Regions from separate parts of the Bradyrhizobium sp. USDA 3315 genome, predicted to be linked through region 1. Evidence: predicted binding sites of a transcription regulator. Region 1 holds the regulator's gene; each other region holds the start of a gene.
What was found. The regulator PhoB, encoded in region 1, activates phosphate uptake and scavenging genes when phosphate is short. The targets are predictions, from matches to a motif close to TGTCATNNANCTGTCAT.

Region 1 (6,275 bases):
CTCAAGGGGCGTGGCTGGAACGACGACGCCCGGCCAAATGCGTCAGTGAAGATCGCTTCGGGGCGTAGCGGTTTGCGTGGCTTTTGCATACTAAAGAGGGGATTGGCGTGGCAGACATGGCTGTTCAGAGCGATGTGATGGAAGCCGCGGGACCTTACGATCGCGCCAAGGCCCTCAGCGCCTTCAAGCTTGGTGACCTCACCTTCTATTGGATCACCCGTATCTCGGCGATCTCGGTTCTGTTGATCCTCGGCGGCATCATCCTGTCGCTGATCGTCGGCGCCTGGCCGGCGATGAAGGAATACGGCTTCGCCTTCCTGTGGACGCAGCGCTGGGCGCCCTCGGCCGATCCGCCGGTGCTCGGCGCGCTCGGCCCGATCTACGGCACGCTGATTACCTCGGTCATCGCGATGCTGATCGCCATTCCGGTCGGCATCGGCATCGCCGTGTTCCTCACCGAGCTCTGCCCGCAAGTGCTGCGCCGCCCGATCGGCATCGCGATCGAGCTGCTCGCCGGCATCCCCTCGATCATCTACGGCATGTGGGGCTTCTTCGTGCTCGGCCCGTTCCTGGCCAACACGTTCCAGCCCTTCATGATCCGGATCTTCGAGGGCGTCCCGGTGCTGGGCGCGGTGTTCGCCGGCCCGCCGTCCTATCTCAGCCTGTTCAACGCTGCGCTGATCCTTGCGATCATGGTGCTGCCCTTCATCACCGCGATCTCGGTCGACGTGTTCAAGACCGTGCCGCCGGTGCTGAAAGAGGCCGCCTACGGCATGGGCTGCACCACCTGGGAAGTCGTTCGCAGCGTCGTGATCCCCTACACCCGCGTCGGCGTGATCGGGGGCATCATGCTGGCGCTCGGCCGCGCCCTCGGCGAGACCATGGCGGTGACCTTCATCATCGGCAACTCGTTCCGGATCTCGTCGTCGATCTTCGCGCCGGGCACCACGATCTCGGCGGCGATCGCCAGCGAATTCGCCGAGAGCGACGGCCTGCACCAGTCCGGCCTGATCCTGCTCGGCCTGCTGCTGTTCGTGCTGACCTTCTTCGTGCTCGCCGGCGCGCGGCTGATGCTGATGCGGCTTGAAAAGAAGGCGGGGAAGTAACGCCATGAACCCGATCTACAAATCCCGCCGCCGCAGCGACATCGTCATCCGCGCACTCTGTGTCGGCGCCGCGCTGTTCGGCGTCACCTGGCTGGCGCTGATCCTGATCACGCTGCTCTATAACGGCCTTGCCGGCCTCAGCGTGCAGCTGTTCACCCAGAACACGCCGCCGCCCGGCTCGACCGAAGGCGGCCTGCTCAACGCCATCGTCGGCTCGGTCATCATGACCGTGATCGGCGTCGGCATCGGCGCGCCGCTTGGCCTGTTCGCCGGCACCTACCTCGCCGAATACGGCAAGCACGACAAGCTGACCTCGGTGATCCGCTTCATCAACGACATCCTGCTCAGCGCGCCCTCGATCATCATCGGCCTGTTCATCTATGGTGCGGTGGTGGTGCCGATGCGCGGCTTCTCGGCGATCGCGGGCAGTCTCGCGCTCGCTGTGATCGTGATCCCGGTCGTGCTGCGCACCACCGAGGACATGCTGCTCTTGGTGCCCAATCCGCTGCGCGAGGCCGCCTCCGCGCTCGGCCTGCCGCGTTCGCTGGTGATCAAGCGGATCGCTTATCGTGCTGCGCGATCGGGTCTGATCACCGGCGTGCTGCTGGCGACCGCCCGCGTCGCCGGCGAGACCGCGCCGCTGCTGTTCACCGCGCTGTCGAACCAGTTCTTCAGCCTGGATCTGACCAAGACGATGGCCAACCTGCCGGTGACCATCAATAACTTCGTGCAGAGCCCCTACGCCTACTGGAAAGAGCTGGCGTGGAGCGGTGCGCTGCTCATCACATTCACCGTGCTCGCGTTGAATATCGGCGCGCGTATCCTTGGTGCCGAAAGGGCCGCAAAATGACCGAGCTTTCCGTCTCCACGACTGCCGCAGGCCACATTCCGCAGGTTCCGCTGCCGGAAGCGCCGCCGAAAGTCACGGTGCGCAACCTCAACTTCTACTACGGCGAGCACCACGCGCTGAAGAACATCAACCTGACGCTCGGCACCAACCGCGTCACGGCGTTCATCGGCCCGTCCGGCTGCGGCAAGTCGACCCTGCTGCGCATCTTCAACCGGATGTACGACCTCTATCCGGGCCAGCGTGCGGTCGGCCAGCTGATGCTGGACCAGACCAACATTCTCGACCCCAAGCTCGACCTCAACTTGCTGCGCGCGCGGGTCGGCATGGTGTTCCAGAAGCCGACGCCGTTCCCGATGACGATCTACGAGAACATCGCCTTCGGCATCCGCCTCTACGAGAAGATCTCGAAGTCCGAGATGGACGACCGGGTCGAGAAGGCGTTGCGCGGCGGCGCGCTGTGGAACGAGGTCAAGGACAAGCTGAACGCCTCCGGCCTGTCGCTCTCCGGCGGCCAGCAGCAGCGCCTGTGCATCGCGCGCACCGTGGCGGTGCGTCCCGAGGTGATCCTGTTCGACGAGCCGTGCTCGGCGCTCGACCCGATCTCGACCGCCAAGGTCGAGGAACTGATCCAGGAGCTCTCCGAGGACTACACGATCGCGATCGTCACCCACAACATGCAGCAGGCGGCGCGCGTCTCCGACAAGACCGCCTTCATGTATCTCGGCGAGCTGATCGAGTTCGACGACACCAACAAGATCTTCACCTCACCGAGCGATCGGCGCACCCAGGACTACATCACCGGCCGGTTCGGTTGACCGGCGCATGATCCGGAAAAGTGGAAACCGGTTTTCCGATCAGGTCATGCTAAAATTCAGGACACGAAGCCATGATCCCCGGGATCATGGTTGAGGGAGACAAGCGATGGCTTCTGAACATACCGCCAAGGCATTCGACAGCGACCTGCAGGAGTTGACCCGCCTGGTCGCCGAGATGGGCGGCCTGGTCGAACGGATGATTACCGAGTCGGTCGACGCGCTGATCCGTCGCGACGTCGCGCTCGGCAAGCGCGTGGTCGCCGCCGACATCGAGATCGACAATCTGCAGCGCAACATCGAAGAGCGCGCGGTGCTGACGATCGCGCGCCGCCAGCCGATGGCGATCGACCTGCGTGAGATCGTCAGCGCGATGCGCGTCGCCACCGATCTCGAGCGGATCGGCGACCTCGCCAAGAACATGGGCAAGCGCGTCGCGGCGCTGGAGAGCGATTTCCAGCCGCTGAAGTTGATCCGCGGCCTCGAGCACATGACCGACCTCGTGCTGTCGCAGGTCAAGTCGGTGCTCGACGCCTATGCCGCGCACGACCTGCCGGCGGCGATGAACGTCTGGAAGGGCGACGAGGAGGTCGATGCGATCTGCACCTCGCTGTTCCGCGAACTGCTCACCTACATGATGGAAGATCCGCGCAACATCTCGTTCTGCATCCATCTGATGTTCTGCGCCAAGAACATCGAGCGGATCGGCGATCACGCCACCAATATCGCCGAGACCGTGTTCTACATGATCGAGGGCCAGCAGATCACCGACAAGCGCCCGAAGGGCGACATGACCACTTTTGCCACCACGGTGCCGGGCAACTGAGGCATGATCGGCAAGCACGGAACCGGCAAGAGCGAAACTGGACGATCCTCGCGACAAATCGTTTCCGCGGGGACTATGCTCAAGGAAGTAAGCGTTTCGGTTTGCGTCTGGGCAACGGATCACTACAGAGAAAGAACTTAAACCGATGAGCGCACGCATTCTGGTAGTCGAAGACGAGGAAGCGCTGACGACGCTGTTGCGCTACAATCTCGATGCGGAAGGCTACGATGTCGAGACGGTGGGGCGCGGCGACGATGCGGATACAAGGCTGAAGGAGCGCGTTCCCGACCTCGTGGTGCTGGACTGGATGCTGCCGGGCCTGTCCGGCATCGAACTGTGCCGCCGCCTGCGGGCGCGGCCCGAGACCAAGCAGCTTCCGATCATCATGCTGACCGCGCGCGGCGAGGAAAGCGAGCGCGTGCGCGGGCTTGCCACCGGCGCGGACGATTACATCGTCAAGCCGTTCTCGGTGCCGGAGCTGCTGGCGCGGGTGAAGGGCCTCTTGCGCCGAGCCAGCCCGGAGCGGCTTGCGACCGTGTTGACCTATGGCGACATCGAGCTCGACCGCGAGAAGCGCCGCGTGGCGCGCTCGGGCCGTCCGATCGATCTCGGGCCGACCGAGTATCGCCTGCTTGAATTCTTCCTCGAGCATCCCGGCCGCGTGTTCAGCCGCGAGCAATTGCTCGACAGCGTCTGGGGCCGCGACATCTACATCGATGAGCGCACCGTCGACGTGCATATCGGCCGCCTGCGCAAGCTGCTCAATCCGGGCCGCGAGCAGGATCCGATCCGCACCGTGCGCGGCGCCGGCTACGCGCTCGACGACCGCTTTGCCAAGGCCGAGCCGCAGCCGTAACGGCCATGCGGCACTCATAAACCGCAACACGGCGTCGTCCCGGCGAAAGCCAGGGGACCCATACGCCGCGGCCAGCGCAATCGGCACGCGGCCAGACGGCTTTCTAACAACACCCATTCGTGGTTATGGGTCCCGGCCTGCGCCGGGACGACGCCGGTGATGTAGCGGTAGCCCGGATGGAGCCGACGGGTCGCGCGAACGAGCGCCCCGTTGGCTCCATCCGGGCTGCGTCACACAAAAAAATCCCCGCTTTCGCGGGGATTTGTCTTTGAGGTCTTCCGTCGTTTTCCCGAGTGCTCACTTGATCTGCGGTTTCGCCGACGGCCGGCGGCGATCGGCGGCGGGCTGGTAGGCGACGCGCGAGTGATGCGCGCAATAGGGCAGGCCGGCGAGCGCCTTGCCGCCGCAGAAGAAGAATTCCGGGCTCGAGGGATCGCCGACCGGCCAGTGGCAGGTGGCCTCGTTGAGCTCGAGCAGCGAGAGCCGCTGGCTCATCGGCACCACATTGTCGTAGGAGATCGGATCGGGCTCCATCTCGACCTCGAAGGCGTGCGCCAGCGCGGTGTTGCCGCGCGAGACCGGACGCGCCACCCGCATCATGTGCTGGGCCGGGCGAGCCTTGCGCTGCCGCGGCGCGGCAGTGGAGGGTGCCTTGGCGCGGCCGGAAAGGCCGAGCCGATGCACTTTGCCGATCACGGCGTTTCGCGTCACATTGCCAAGTTCCGCCGCGATCTGGCTGGCCGACAGGCCGGACTCCCAGAGTTTCTTCAGCTGCTCGACGCGATCGTCGGACCAGGTCAATACAGTCATCGCATTCTTCCCTTCGCGTAGCGCCGGCCAATCATTGGAGCGGCGCTGCGAGCCAATCTGGACAAATATCCCTGCGGCCAGAATCCCTTAGCCCTCGCCGGGCACGGTGTTGCGCCCGAACGTTTACGCGAGACACAAAGGCTACTTAGAGGGTCCAGTACCGCCGCACGAGATGTCGTACCCGACAGGCCAAACGCTACAATATGGCGTGACTCTGGCGCAAGAGTCCGCGGTCGTGCGTCCACATGTTCCCACACAGTTAAGCATCGCGATGAGGCTTTTCCACCGCACCGGAATGCTCCGGATTGCGCTCGTTTCGCATTGCAGGAAGGCCACTTCGTAGCGATTGACACTTACCGACCGCAGCATAGAATGCCCGCCACGTGCCGCCCGCAAAGGCGGCCGTTTTGTTTTCCGAAGCTGGCCGTTGCTGCGCTGGCGTCAAGGCGCAGCGGCAATTGTCGGCTTAAAAACCGTCAGTGAACGCCATGACCAACGCTGCCACGTCGCATCTGCTCCCCGTCTTCGCCAGGGTCGATCTCGGCTTCGAGCGCGGTGAGGGCGCCTGGCTGATCGCAACCAACGGAGACCGCTATCTCGATTTCACCTCGGGCGTCGCGGTCAACGCGCTCGGGCATGCGCATCCGCATCTGGTCAAGGCGCTGCAGGAACAGGCGACCAAGCTCTGGCACATGTCGAACCTGTTCAAGAGCCCGGACGGCGAGGCGCTTGCCGCGCGGCTGTGCGAGCAGAGCTTTGCCGACTTCGTGTTCTTCTGCAATTCCGGCGCGGAAGCGATGGAGGGCGTGATCAAGCTGGTCCGCCACTATCACTTCTCCAAGGGCCATGGCGAGCGCTACCGCATCATCACCTTCGAGGGCGCCTTCCACGGCCGCACGCTGGGCACGCTGGCGGCGACAGGCTCGGCGAAATATCTTGAGGGCTTCGGCCCGCCGATGGACGGCTTCGACCAGGTGCCGCATGGCAACATCGAGGCGGTGAAGAAGGCGATCGG
Region 2 (6,275 bases), 4.7 Mb from region 1:
GCACCAGCTTGGCCTTCATGCCGCGGCTGAGCTTGCCCGAGCACAGCCGGGCGAAGGCGATGCGGTCGCGGTGGTTCGGATCCATGTTGGCCTGGATCTTGAACACGAACGCGCTCATGCGCGGCTCCGATGCCTCGACCTTGCGCAAATCCGAGTCCTGCGCGCGCGGCGCTGGCGCGAACTTGCCGAGGCCTTCCAGCAAATCGCCGACGCCGAAATTGCGCAGCGCGCTGCCGAAATAGACCGGCGTCAGGTGGCCCTCGCGGAACGCCGCGAGCTCGAACGGCTTGCAGGCTTCCGACGCCAGCGCGAGCTCGTCCTTGACCTCGGCGACGTCGAGATTGGGGTTGCGCTTGCCGAGATCGGCGATATCGATCTGCTCCGTGGCGCCGGTCTTGGCGCCGCCGCCCTCGAGCAGCCGCACGCCGCCATTGACGACGTCATAGGTGCCGAGGAAGTCGCGGCCGCGGCCGACCGGCCAGGTCATCGGCGTGGTGTCGAGCGCCAGCGTCTTCTCGATCTCGTCCAGAAGCTCGAACGTGTCGCGGCTCTCGCGGTCCATCTTGTTAATGAAGGTGATGATCGGGATGTCACGCAGCCGGCACACCTCGAACAGCTTTCGCGTGCGCGCCTCGATGCCTTTCGCGGCGTCGATCACCATCACGGCGGAGTCGACCGCGGTCAGCGTGCGATAGGTATCTTCCGAAAAGTCCTCGTGGCCCGGCGTGTCCAAGAGATTGAACACGAGGTCGTTGAACTCGAAGGTCATCACCGAGGTGACGACCGAGATGCCGCGCTCGCGCTCGATCTTCATCCAGTCCGAGCGCGTGTTGCGCCGCTCGCCCTTGGCCTTGACCTGGCCCGCAAGGTTGATGGCGCCGCCGAACAGCAGCAGCTTTTCCGTCAGCGTGGTCTTGCCGGCGTCCGGGTGCGAGATGATCGCAAAGGTGCGCCGTCGCGCCACTTCCTCAGAAAGCGGCGAGCGGGACGGCGATTCGGCTGAAACTGAAATGTCGGACATGGCGGGGCATTTGGCAGGGAAAACGGGCGCAATCAAGGGCGTTTTGTCGCAATGCGGAACGCCCGCACCATCCCCATATAGGCACCGGAAGGACGACCTTCTCCTCACCATACCGTTCGCGGGGACGACCCTGCCTTATCTGGAGGGTTCGTGATGGCTTGGACCATTCTGTTCACCGCTGGCCTGCTCGAGATCGGCTGGGCGATCGGGCTGAAATATACCGAAGGTTTCTCGCGGCTGGTGCCGTCGGTGCTGACGCTGGCGGCGATGGCCGGCAGCGTCATCCTGCTCGGCCTCGCGCTCAAGACGCTGCCGATTGGAACCGCCTATGCGGTCTGGACCGGGATCGGCGCGGTCGGCACCGCGGCGCTCGGCATCATCCTGCTCGGCGAACCCGCGACCGCGATGCGGCTTGCCAGCATCGGACTGATCGTTGCCGGCATCGTCGGGCTGAAGCTGGTTGGCTGATTGCTCCTTTTTGAGACGCGTTTTCTTAACGCGAACCGGCTTCCACTTCGCTCAAAACGCTACTTCAGAATCTGCACCGCCCAATAGCTCGCGGCTGCGACCGCGGCCGACGCCGGGATCGTGATCACCCAGGCGTAGACGATCGAGCTCGCCACATTCCAGCGCACGGCGGAGAGCCGCCGTGCGGCGCCGACGCCGACGATGGCGCCGGTGATGGTGTGCGTGGTCGATACGGGAACCCCGAGATAGGTCGCCATGAACAGCGTCACGGCGCCGCCGGTTTCGGCGCAGAAACCCTGCATCGGCGTCAGCTTGGTGATCCGCAGCCCCATGGTGCGGACGATCCGCCAGCCCCCCATCAGGGTACCCAGCGCCATCGCGCCCTGGCAGGCCAGCACCACCCAGAACGGAATTTCGAAGGTGTCGCCGAGATGGCCCTGCGAATAGAGCAGCACGGCGATGATGCCCATGGTCTTTTGCGCGTCGTTGCCGCCATGGCCGAGCGAATAGAGCGACGCCGAGGCGAATTGCAGGATGCGGAATGCGCGATCGACCGCGAACGGCGTCGAGCGCACCGAGAGCCAGGACACGATCGCGACCAGCACCAGCGCCAGCAGGAAGCCGACCAGCGGCGACAGCACGATCGCGAGCAAGGTCTTGGAGAGCCCGCTCCACACCGCCGCCGAAATCCCCGCCTTCGCCATGCCGGCGCCGACCAGGCCGCCGATCAGCGCGTGCGAGCTCGACGACGGAATGCCCAGCGCCCAGGTGATCACGTTCCAGACGATCGCGCCGACCAATGCTGCGAAGATCACGGTCGCATCCACCACCGACGGCTCGATGATCCCGGTGCCGATCGTGTTGGCAACGTGCAGGCCGAACACCAGGAACGCGACGAAGTTGAAGAACGCCGCCCAGAACACCGCATACTGCGGCCGCAGCACGCGGGTCGAGACGATGGTCGCGATCGAGTTCGCGGCATCGTGCAGGCCGTTCAGGAAATCGAACAGCAGCGCGACCGCGATCAGGATGGTCAGAATTGGAAGACCCAGCGTGGCGTCCACGTGATGCCCCGCTCTACACTTGCTCGATCACGATCGAGTTGATCTCGTTGGCGACGTCGTCGAAACGGTCGGCCACTTTCTCGAGATGGTCGTAGATCTCCGCGCCGACGATGTAGTCCATCGTGTTGGCGTCGCGGTGCTTCAGGAACAGCTCCTTGAGCCCGATATCCTGGAGATCGTCGACCCGGCCCTCGAGCTTGGTCAGTTCCTCGGTGATCTGGGTCAGCATCGAGACGTTGTGGCCGATCGACTGCAACAGGGGCAGCGCGCGGCCGACCAGATTGGCGCATTCGACGATCAGGCCGCCCATCTCGCGCATCGGCGGCTCGAACTCGCGCACCTCGAACAGCATGACCGCCTTTGCGGTCGCCTGCATCTGGTCGACCGCGTCGTCCATCGAGGTGATCAGGTTCTTGATATCGCCACGATCGAACGGGGTGATGAAGGTGCGGCGAACCGCGGTCAGGACCTCGCGGGTGACGCTATCGGCGTCGTTCTCGAACTGATTGACGCGCTGGCAAAAGACCGGAGTCTCCTCCCCGCCCTTCAGCATGTCCTGCAACGCCAATGCGCATTGCACGGAGGTCCGGGCGTGTCGGGCGAACAGGTCGAAAAACCGCTCTTCCTTGGGCAGGAAGGCGCGAAACCAGCGCAGCATGTCTCAGTTCCATCATTCCGGGACAGCCCTTTTAGCGACTGTCACAGAACTGTCATAGAGCATCTGGCGGGGAAAGCATCGGGATCGACCGCCCGAGCGGGCGGTCGTCCACCGCTATGTCGGCCGAAAGTCGCCGGGACCTGCCCTACAGCGACCGCCGCAACAAATGGGCCAGCTCACCGACCAGGCCACGCCGGAACAGCAGCACGCAGGCCACGAAGATCACGCCCTGGATCACCGTCACCCACTGGCCGAAACCGGCGAGATATTGCTGCATGGCGATGATCACGAAGGCGCCGACCACCGGGCCGAAGATGGTGCCGAGACCGCCGACCAGCGTCATCAGCACGATTTCACCGGACATCGACCAGTGCACGTCGGTGAGCGAGGCATTCTGCGCCACGAACACCTTCAGCGAGCCGGCAAAGCCCGCCAGCGTGCCCGACAGGATGAAGGCGAGCAGCTTGTACTGGTCGGTCTTGTAGCCAAGCGAAATCGCCCGCGGCTCGTTTTCGCGGATCGACTTCAGCACCTCGCCGAACGGCGAGTTGATGGTGCGGTAGATCAGCAGGAACCCGGCGAGGAAGCCGACCAGCACCACATAGTAAAGCACCAGCGGCTTCGAGAGATCGAAGATGCCGAGCAGGTGGCCTTGCGGAATGCCCTGGATGCCGTCTTCACCATGGGTGAACGGCGCCTGCAAATAGAGGAAGTAAAGCAGCTGCGACAGCGCCAGCGTGATCATCGAGAAATAGATGCCCTGCCGCTTGATCGAGATGTAGCCGGTGACCAGGCCGAGCAAGGCCGCGGCCGCGGTGCCGACCAGGATGCCGAGCTCCGGCGTCAGCCCCCACACCTTCAGCGCGTGGGCCGAGACGTAGCCGGCGGTGCCGAGGAACATCGCGTGGCCGAACGACAGCAGGCCGCCATAGCCGATCAGGAGGTTGAAGGCGCAGGCGAGCAGCGCGAAGCACAGCGCCTGCATGACGAAGAACGGATAGATCCCCGTCCACGGCACGATCGCCAGCAGCAGCGCCATCGCGGCGAATACGATCATCTCGTCGCGCATCGCGCGCGGCGTGATCGGAAGTGTATCGTCGGTCAATGCTGACATATCAAGCCGCCCGTCCCGTCAGTCCCGTTGGCTTCACCAGCAACACCACCACCATCAGGACAAACACCACGGTGTTGGAGGCCTCGGGATAAAAATACTTGGTCAGTCCCTCGATCACGCCGAGCGCGAATCCGGTGATGATCGAGCCCATGATCGAGCCCATGCCGCCGATCACGACCACCGCGAACACCACAATGATGAGATCGGCGCCCATCAGCGGACGGACCTGGTTGATCGGCGCCGACAGCACGCCGGCAAGCGCGGCAAGACCGACGCCGAGCCCGTAGGTCAGCGTGATCATGCGCGGCACGTTGATGCCGAACGCGCGCACCAGCGTCGGGTTCTCGGTCGCGGCGCGCAGGTAGGCGCCGAGCTGCGTCTTCTCGATCAGGAACCAGGTCGCAAGGCACACCACGAGCGAGAAGATGACGACCCAGCCACGATAGATCGGCAGGAACATGAAGCCGAGATTGACGCCGCCCTTGAGCTGATCGGGGATCGAGTAAGGCAGGCCCGAGGAGCCGAAATAGTTCTGGAACACGCCCTGCACGATCAGCGCGATGCCGAAGGTCAGCAGCAATCCGTAGAGATGATCGAGGCCGGTCAGCCATTGCAGCATGGTCCGCTCGAGGATCATGCCGAAGATGCCGACCACGACGGGTGCGATGATCAGCGCCCACCAGTAATTGATGCCGCCCAGGTTGAGCAGGAAATACGCCACGAAGGCGCCCATCATGTAGAGCGCGCCATGCGCGAAATTGATGATGTTGAGCATGCCGAAGATGACGGCGAGCCCCAGACTGAGCAGCGCGTAGAACGAGCCGTTGATCAGTCCCACCAGAAGCTGTGCGTAGAGAGCCTGCATCGAATGAGCTTTCGCTAGATAGATGAAGCCCGCCGGCCACGCGCATGGCCGGCGGGCATGATCGTCACTTCTTCAGAAGCGCGCAGGTGCTCTTGTCGAGCGGCGTGAAGGCCTGGTTGCCCGGCACGGTGCCGACCAGCTTGTAGAAGTCCCACGGTCCCTTGGACTCCGAGGGCTTCTTCACTTCGAACAGGTAGGCGTCGTGGGTGACGCGGCCGTTGGCCTCGACCTCGCCCTTGCCGAACAACGGATCGTCGGTCGGGATCGTCTTCATCTTCGCGACCACCTTGGCGCCGTCATGCGGATTGCCGCCGAGCGCTTCCAGCGCCTTGAAGTAATGCATGAGGCCCGCATAGACGCCGGCCTGCACCATGGTCGGCGGCGCGCTGTTCTTCATCCGCTCCGAGAAGCGCTTGGAGAAGGCGCGGGTCTTGTCGTTGAGGTCCCAGTAGAACGTCTCGGTGAAGTTGAGGCCCTGCGCGGTCTCGAGCCCGATCGCCTTGACGTCGGTGAGGAACAGCAGCAGCGCCGCGAGCTTCTGGCCGCCCTTGACGATGCCGAACTCGGCCGCCTGCTTGATCGAGTTGGTGGTGTCGCCGCCGGCATTGGCGAGACCGATGATCTTGGCCTTGGAGGCCTGCGCCTGCAGCAGGAAGGAGGAGAAGTCGGCGGTGTTGAGCGGATGCTTGACGCCGCCGACCACCTTGCCGCCATTGGCGGTGACGACGGACGTGGTGTCGCGCTCGAGCGCGGCGCCGAACGCGTAATCCGCGGTGAGGAAGAACCAGGTGTCCCCGCCCGCCTTCACCAGCGCCTGGCCGGTGGCGTGGGCGAGCATGTAGGTGTCGTAGGTCCAGTGCACGGTATTCGGCGAGCACTGCGCGTTGGTGAGATCCGAAGTCGCGGCACCCGAATTGATGTAGACGCCGTTCTTTTCCTTCACGACGTTGTTGACCGCGAGCGCGACGCCGGAATTCGGCACGTCGACGATGGTGTCGACCTTGTCGACGTCGAACCACTGGCGGGCGATGGTGGTGCCGATATCGGGCTTGTTCTGGTGATCGCCGGAGATCAGGTCGATGGTC
Region 3 (6,275 bases), 3.3 Mb from region 1:
TGGCGGGCCAGGTCGGCCATCTCCTCGACGAGCTCACCAACCGCTACATCCCCGCCTATGGCCACCTCGCCCGCGTCAACATCCGCGCGCTGGAGCGGTCGCTCGCCATGCGCCGGATGATGATGGCGAAGATGCAGGCGCCGGGCGAAGATTCCGGCTACGAAAGCGCGCGCAAGGCCTTCGACGAGATCGAGCCCCTGATCAAGCGCGAGGCCGACGCCGCACGCGTGCTGATCGATGCGATCATCGCCGATCCCTCGACGCCATCCGACAACGCCGCGCTCGGACGCCTCGATGACCGCATCGACAATGCCGTCAACGACCTCTTGATGCGCCTGAACGCAGAGAACAAGACGCTGCTCGAGCAAATCGACGCCAAGGACTTTGCGGCGGCGAAAGCGACCACGCTGCGCGCCGACGCCCTGCGCGACGACTTCAACACCAGGATCGAGAGCATCCGCGCCGACATGCTGGCGCAGGTCGCTTCGGCCGCCGCGAAGGTGATGAGTGCCCAGCAGCGGGCGATCATCATCTCCGGCGTCGTGACCGCGATTGCCGCGATCCTCGGCTTCGTGTTCGCGATGCTGGTCGGCAGCGGCATCACGCGTCCGGTGATGCGCCTGCTCGAAAGCACCCGCGAGGTCGAGGCGGGCCGCCTCGACGGCGCTATCACCATCACGACCCAGGACGAGATCGGCCAGCTGTCGGCCGCCTTCAACCGCATGATCGAGACGCTGCGCCACAACCAGCGCATCCGCGAGACGTTTGGCCGCTACATCAATCCGCGGATCGCCGAGGGCCTGCTCGAACAGCCGGCGATCGCCGCGACCGAAGGACAGCGCCGCGTCATGACGGTGATGTTCTGCGACATGAAGGGCTTCACCAGCCTGAGCGAGGGCGTGACGCCGAGCGGCCTCGTCAAGATCATGAACCTCTATCTGTCGACGATGTCGGCGCCGGTCCATGCGCACCGCGGCATCATCGACAAATATATCGGCGACGCCATCATGGCCTATTGGGGCGCGCCCTTCGTCGAGGAGGCCGAGCAGACCCATCTGGCCGCGCTTGCCGCCATCGACATGATCGGCCAGGTCAACCAGCTGCGCAAGGATCTGCCGGAACTGCTCGGCGTCCGCGTGATCCCGGCCGATTGCGACATCCGGATCGGGATCGCCACCGGCGAGGCCCTGGTCGGCAGCATCGGCTCCGAGTTCATGATGAGCTACACCGTGCTCGGCGACACGGTGAACCTCGCCTCGCGGCTGGAAGGCGCCAACAAGTTCTACGGCAGCCGCAGCCTGATCTCGGAGGCCACCGCCGCGGCCTGCGCCGCAACCATCGAGCTGCGCGAGATCGACCGCCTCGTGGTGATGGGGCAGACCCAGCCGGTCGCGGTGTTCGAGATCCTCGGCAAGAAGGACGAACTGACGCCGGCGCAGACCGAGTTGCGGCAGCGTTACGCGGACGGTCTCGCCGCTTATCGCGAGCGCCGCTGGGATGACGCCGAGCAAGCCTTCGCCGCCGCGCTGGCTGCGGCGCCCGGCGACGGCCCGTCGATCGCCATGAAGGCGCGCGTCGCAGCGTTCAGGCAAGATCCGCCAGCGGCCGACTGGGACGGCGCCTGGCATCTGGAGCGGAAGTAGCCGCGTCACGCTCATCCCGGCTCTGCCGCTACAGCTGGGCCTCGATCGCAGCCTTGTCGATCACCGACCAGACCTGCACGATCTTCCCGTCGCGGAATTCGTAGAACACGTTCTCGGCGAAGGAGACGCGCTTGCCGTTGACGCCGAGACCGAGAAACGTGCCGTTCGGCGAACAGTCGAATGCCAGCCGGCTCGCGACATGGGACGCATCCGACACCAGCAGAACGATGTTGAAGCGAAGGTCCGGGATGTCGCGAAAATCCCCTTCCAGCATCGCGCGATAGCCGGATAACCCGAACCGCCGGCCGTTGTGGCACACATCCTCGTCAACGAACTGACCGAGTTGCGGCCAGTCCTGGCGATTCAAACAGGCAATGTAGTTCCGGTAGATCTCGGCGAGGTCCGTTTTCATCATCGATCGTCCTCCTTGCCGCGGGTCCAGATGGCCATTGAGCATCTGAGTGCGATTCTAACACCGATGTTAGTTTCGACTCCGATGTCCGATGGCGCGAACGAAACACTCGGCCGGCGTGCACGTGAAAGCGCGACGTCCCGAAGAGACAGTGCGATTGCCGCTTCGGCAAACAATTTCTCAAAACGCGCGGAATGTCTCCCGCGATCGGGAGTTAGTGCTTCAGGTCAATAACTGTCCTTGTCAAATCGGAGGCGTACATGATCAAGTCACCGATGATGCTTGCGGCATTCCTGACAGCGCCGATCATTCTGTTCCCACCGCAGACCGCCGTCGCGGCTGGCGGAGGTGGCGGCGGTGGTGGTGGTGGCGACCCATACGGGTCGAGCTACGGCACTCCCGCGCCGTCCTATCCCCAGCAAAAGGACAGAAAGACCACGCACAAGATCAAGAAGCCCGTCAAGCAGTCCGGCTTCGAAGACCCGGCGTTCCGCGACGGCTATCGCGCAGCCTATGCGACAATCTACGAACGCAACGACTACACCGCCGCGATCGATCAGTTGCACGCACTCGGCCGCGATGATCAGCCGAACGTCGCGAACCTGATCGGCTACTCCTATCGCAAGCTCGGCGACTACAAGCAATCGCAGGTCTGGTACGAACGTGCGCTCAAGGCCGATCCGAACCACGTCCTGACGTGGAATTACTACGGCCTGTGGCAGATCGAACAGGGAAACCGCGACCAGGCGCAGTATCATCTGCAGCGGATCGCCGAGATCTGTGGCACCGAATGCGAAGAGTATCGGACGCTGGCGGCGGCACTGGAAAAGCCGCCGGGTACGAACCTCGTCTACTGAGCGCGTCGCGTAGCCCGCATGAGCGGAGCGACATGCGGGGAAGGACCGGCCCCGGATGTCGCTGTCGCTCGTCCGGGCTATGCCTGTGAGCCGCATTGTTCGCGTGTCCGTTTTTGCGGGAATTTCGCCGTTTTGGTCGACGTGGCCGGCGAGTAGCTTGCGTGCCGGGCGACGCACGCGGATACGTTGAGATCGATCATCATGACCTGGCGGCTTCTCGCGTGGAGCGGCATCGCCGTTGCCGCGCTGGTTCCAATCATCGGCGGCATCTGGCTCTTCACCCCGCCCGCCGCATCGGCGTTCCGGGTTCCGCCTCCGATCGCCAAGGCCGAGCAGGATGCAACGCTCGCGGCGCTGAAGCCGCCGAAGCGGTCGCGCCCCCAGATCGCGATGCTCGGCATCAACGACATGACCGAGACCACCGACTATCTGATGCCCTACGGCATCCTCAAGCGCGCCGATGTTGCCGATGTCGTCACGCTGGCGACGGGACCCGGTCCGGTCGCGCTATTCCCGGTGCTGAAGGTCGAGCCTGATGCGACCATCGCCGCATTCGACGCCGCACATCCGGACGGCGCCGACTACGTCATCGTGCCGGCGATGAGCCGCGACGACGATCCGGCGGTCATGCAATGGATCCGGCAGCAGGCGGAGAAAGGCGCTGTGATCGTCGCCGTCTGCGCCGGCGCCAAGGTGCTCGCCTCGACCGGCCTGCTCGACGGCAGGCGCGCCACCACGCACTGGTTCTACCTGAAGAACTGGCGCAGCAAACATCCCGCCATCCAATACGTCGCCGACCGCCGCATCGTGGTCGATCGCGGCGTCGCGACGACGACCGGGATTTCGGCCTCGATGCCGATGTCGCTGACCCTGATCGAGGCGATCGCCGGCCGTACCAGGGCTGAGGCCGTCGCGCGCGAGATCGGCCTGCCCGGCTGGGACGCGCGGCATGACAGCAACGCCTTCAAGTTCACGCGTCCCTTCGCGCTGACCGCCATCCGGAACACGCTGGCGTTCTGGAACCGGGAACAGCTCGGCCTCGCGCTGGCTCCCGGCGTCGACGAGGTCTCGCTGGCGCTGGTCGCCGACAGCTGGTCGCGCACCTACCGCTCGCATGCCGTGACGTTCGCCGCGACCGGCGACGCGGTGACGACCCGCAACGGCCTGCGTATTTATCCGCAAGTCGTGGCGCCGGATTGGTCCGCAGATCGTCTGCTGCCCGCGGTCGGCACCGCGCCGCCCGCGCAGGCGCTCGACCGGGCGCTTGCCGGGATCGAAACACGCTATGGCCGTGATACGGCGGACTTCGTCGCCATGCAGCTCGAATACCCACGGGCTGACGCCGTGCAGTGAGGGATTGCGTCCCCAACAACGTATTCGATCCTCCATCCGCTCCATTGTCATCTGCCCGTCATGAATTGTGCCGACACGTCAGCGCCGGACCAGTTCGGGGACACGCATGGACTATTTCAAACGCTTCAACTTCCTGTTCGCTGCGCCGGTGTTCGAGGCCGACGACCTCGAGGGCATCCGCTTCAACCAGATCATCGCCGAGATCGAGCGCTCCGGCTTCGAGGTGGTTCGTGCCCGCAAGCTGGAAGATGCCGAGATCGCGGTGCAGACCGACGCCGCGATCGGCTGCATGGTGGTCGATTGGGGCAAGAAGGGCCTTGAGGGCAAGACCGCGGCGCTGATCAACCTGATGCGCCGGCGCGGCCTCGACTTCCCGATCATCCTGTTGATCCGGCGCAAGCGGTTCGAGGACCTGCCGGTCGAGGTGCTCGATTTCATCGACGGCTACGTGTTCCTGTCCGAGGAAACCCCGCCCTTCATCGCCAAGAACCTGATCTCCAGGCTGAAGCAATATGCCGAGAATTTGAAGACGCCGTTCTTCGGCGCGCTGGTCGACTATGCCGAGGAAGGCAACCAGCTCTGGACCTGCCCGGGCCACAATGGCGGCGTGTTCTACAGCCGCAGCCCAATCGGACGGGTGTTCGTCGAACACCTTGGCGAAGCGGTGTTCCGCGACGACCTCGACAATTCCGTGCTCGACCTCGGCGACCTCCTCACCCACGAAGGGCCGGCGCTGCGGGCGCAGAAGGAGGCGGCCCGGATCTTCGGCGCCGAGAAGACCTACTTCGTGCTCAACGGCACCTCGACCTCCAACAAGGTCGCGCTCGGCTCGCTGGTCACCGACGGCGACCTCGTGCTGTTCGACCGCAACAACCACAAGGCCGCGCATCACGGCGCGCTGCTGATCGGCGGCGGCATCCCGGTCTACGTGCCGACGGTGCGCAACGCCTGGGGCCTGATCGGGCCGATGCGCTGGGACCTGCTCGACGAGGGCACGCTGCGCGACCACATCCGCAAGCACCCGCTGGTCAAGGACGAGAACGCCTGGAAGAAGGAGCGTCCGTTCCGCGTCGCCGTGGTCGAGCAGTGCACCTATGACGGCACCATCCACTCGGCCGAGATGATCCTCAAGCGGATCGGCCATCTCTGCGACTACATCCTGTTCGACGAGGCCTGGGCCGGCTTCATGAAATTCCACCCGATCTATGCCGGCCGCTTCGCCATGGGACTGTCCGATCTCGGCCCCGAGGCGCCCGGCATCATTGCGACCCAATCGACCCACAAGCAGCTCGCGAGCTTCTCGCAGGCCTCGCAGATCCACATCCGCGACCGCCACATCAAGGGCCAGAAGCGCCGGGTCGAGCATCGCCGCTTCAACGAAAGCTTCATGCAGCACGCCTCGACGTCGCCGTTCTACCCGCTGTTCGCCTCGCTCGATGTCGGCGCGCAGATGATGAAGGGCCGCTCCGGCGAAGTCTTGTGGGACGACACGATCCGGCTCGGCATCGAGCTGCGCAAGAAGATCCGCGCCGTGAAGCGCGAGTTCGAGGAGAAGGAGACGCGCCCCGAGCGGCGCTGGTTCTTCGAGCCGTTCGTGCCGGACCGCGTGAAGATCCCCGACGTCGCGCGCGAGAACGGCGTGCACAATGTCGCCTGGGAGACGATCTCGACCGATCAGCTCGCGACCAATCCGTCCTACTGGCAGCTCAGTCCCGGCGAGACCTGGCACGGCTTTCCCGAGCTGACCGCGGGCTTCGCCATGACCGACCCGAACAAGCTCACATTGCTGACGCCGGGCTTCGATCACGCCACCGGCGCCTACACCGATCACGGCATCCCCGCGCCGGTGGTGGCGCAATATCTCCGCGAGAACCAGATCGTCGCCGAAAAGAACGACCTCAATTCCCTGCTGTTCCTGCTGACGCCCGGCGTCGAGGCCAGCAAGGCCGGCACGCTGGTCTCCGGGCTCGTCGCCTTCAAGAAGCTGCACGACGACAACGCGCTGCTCGA

Region 2: the regulator PhoB is predicted to act here: its motif matches at 3,251-3,267, upstream of ACVIYL_RS34855 (DUF47 domain-containing protein).
Region 3: the regulator PhoB is predicted to act here: its motif matches at 4,311-4,327, upstream of ACVIYL_RS27915 (Orn/Lys/Arg family decarboxylase).

What each region holds. Positions count from the first base shown of each region.
Region 1 covers NZ_JBSRYP010000001.1:2,744,470-2,750,744, forward strand. Annotated here, with positions in the region: gene pstC (phosphate ABC transporter permease subunit PstC) at 117-1,106, shown strand; gene pstA (phosphate ABC transporter permease PstA) at 1,111-1,956, shown strand; gene pstB (phosphate ABC transporter ATP-binding protein PstB) at 1,953-2,771, shown strand; gene phoU (phosphate signaling complex protein PhoU) at 2,878-3,594, shown strand; gene phoB (phosphate regulon transcriptional regulator PhoB) at 3,740-4,450, shown strand; gene ACVIYL_RS12580 (GcrA family cell cycle regulator) at 4,748-5,260, opposite strand; gene ACVIYL_RS12585 (acetylornithine transaminase) at 5,749-6,275, shown strand, end outside.
Region 2 covers NZ_JBSRYP010000001.1:7,407,053-7,413,327, forward strand. Annotated here, with positions in the region: gene ACVIYL_RS34840 (peptide chain release factor 3) at 1-1,021, opposite strand, end outside; gene sugE (quaternary ammonium compound efflux SMR transporter SugE) at 1,175-1,489, shown strand; gene ACVIYL_RS34850 (inorganic phosphate transporter) at 1,549-2,553, opposite strand; gene ACVIYL_RS34855 (DUF47 domain-containing protein) at 2,567-3,211, opposite strand; gene ACVIYL_RS34860 (branched-chain amino acid ABC transporter permease) at 3,357-4,325, opposite strand; gene ACVIYL_RS34865 (branched-chain amino acid ABC transporter permease) at 4,327-5,190, opposite strand; gene ACVIYL_RS34870 (ABC transporter substrate-binding protein) at 5,255-6,275, opposite strand, start outside.
Region 3 covers NZ_JBSRYP010000001.1:5,997,305-6,003,579, reverse strand. Annotated here, with positions in the region: gene ACVIYL_RS27935 (adenylate/guanylate cyclase domain-containing protein) at 1-1,643, shown strand, start outside; gene ACVIYL_RS27930 (ester cyclase) at 1,672-2,058, opposite strand; gene ACVIYL_RS27925 (tetratricopeptide repeat protein) at 2,316-2,912, shown strand; gene ACVIYL_RS27920 (DJ-1/PfpI family protein) at 3,114-4,265, shown strand; gene ACVIYL_RS27915 (Orn/Lys/Arg family decarboxylase) at 4,372-6,275, shown strand, end outside.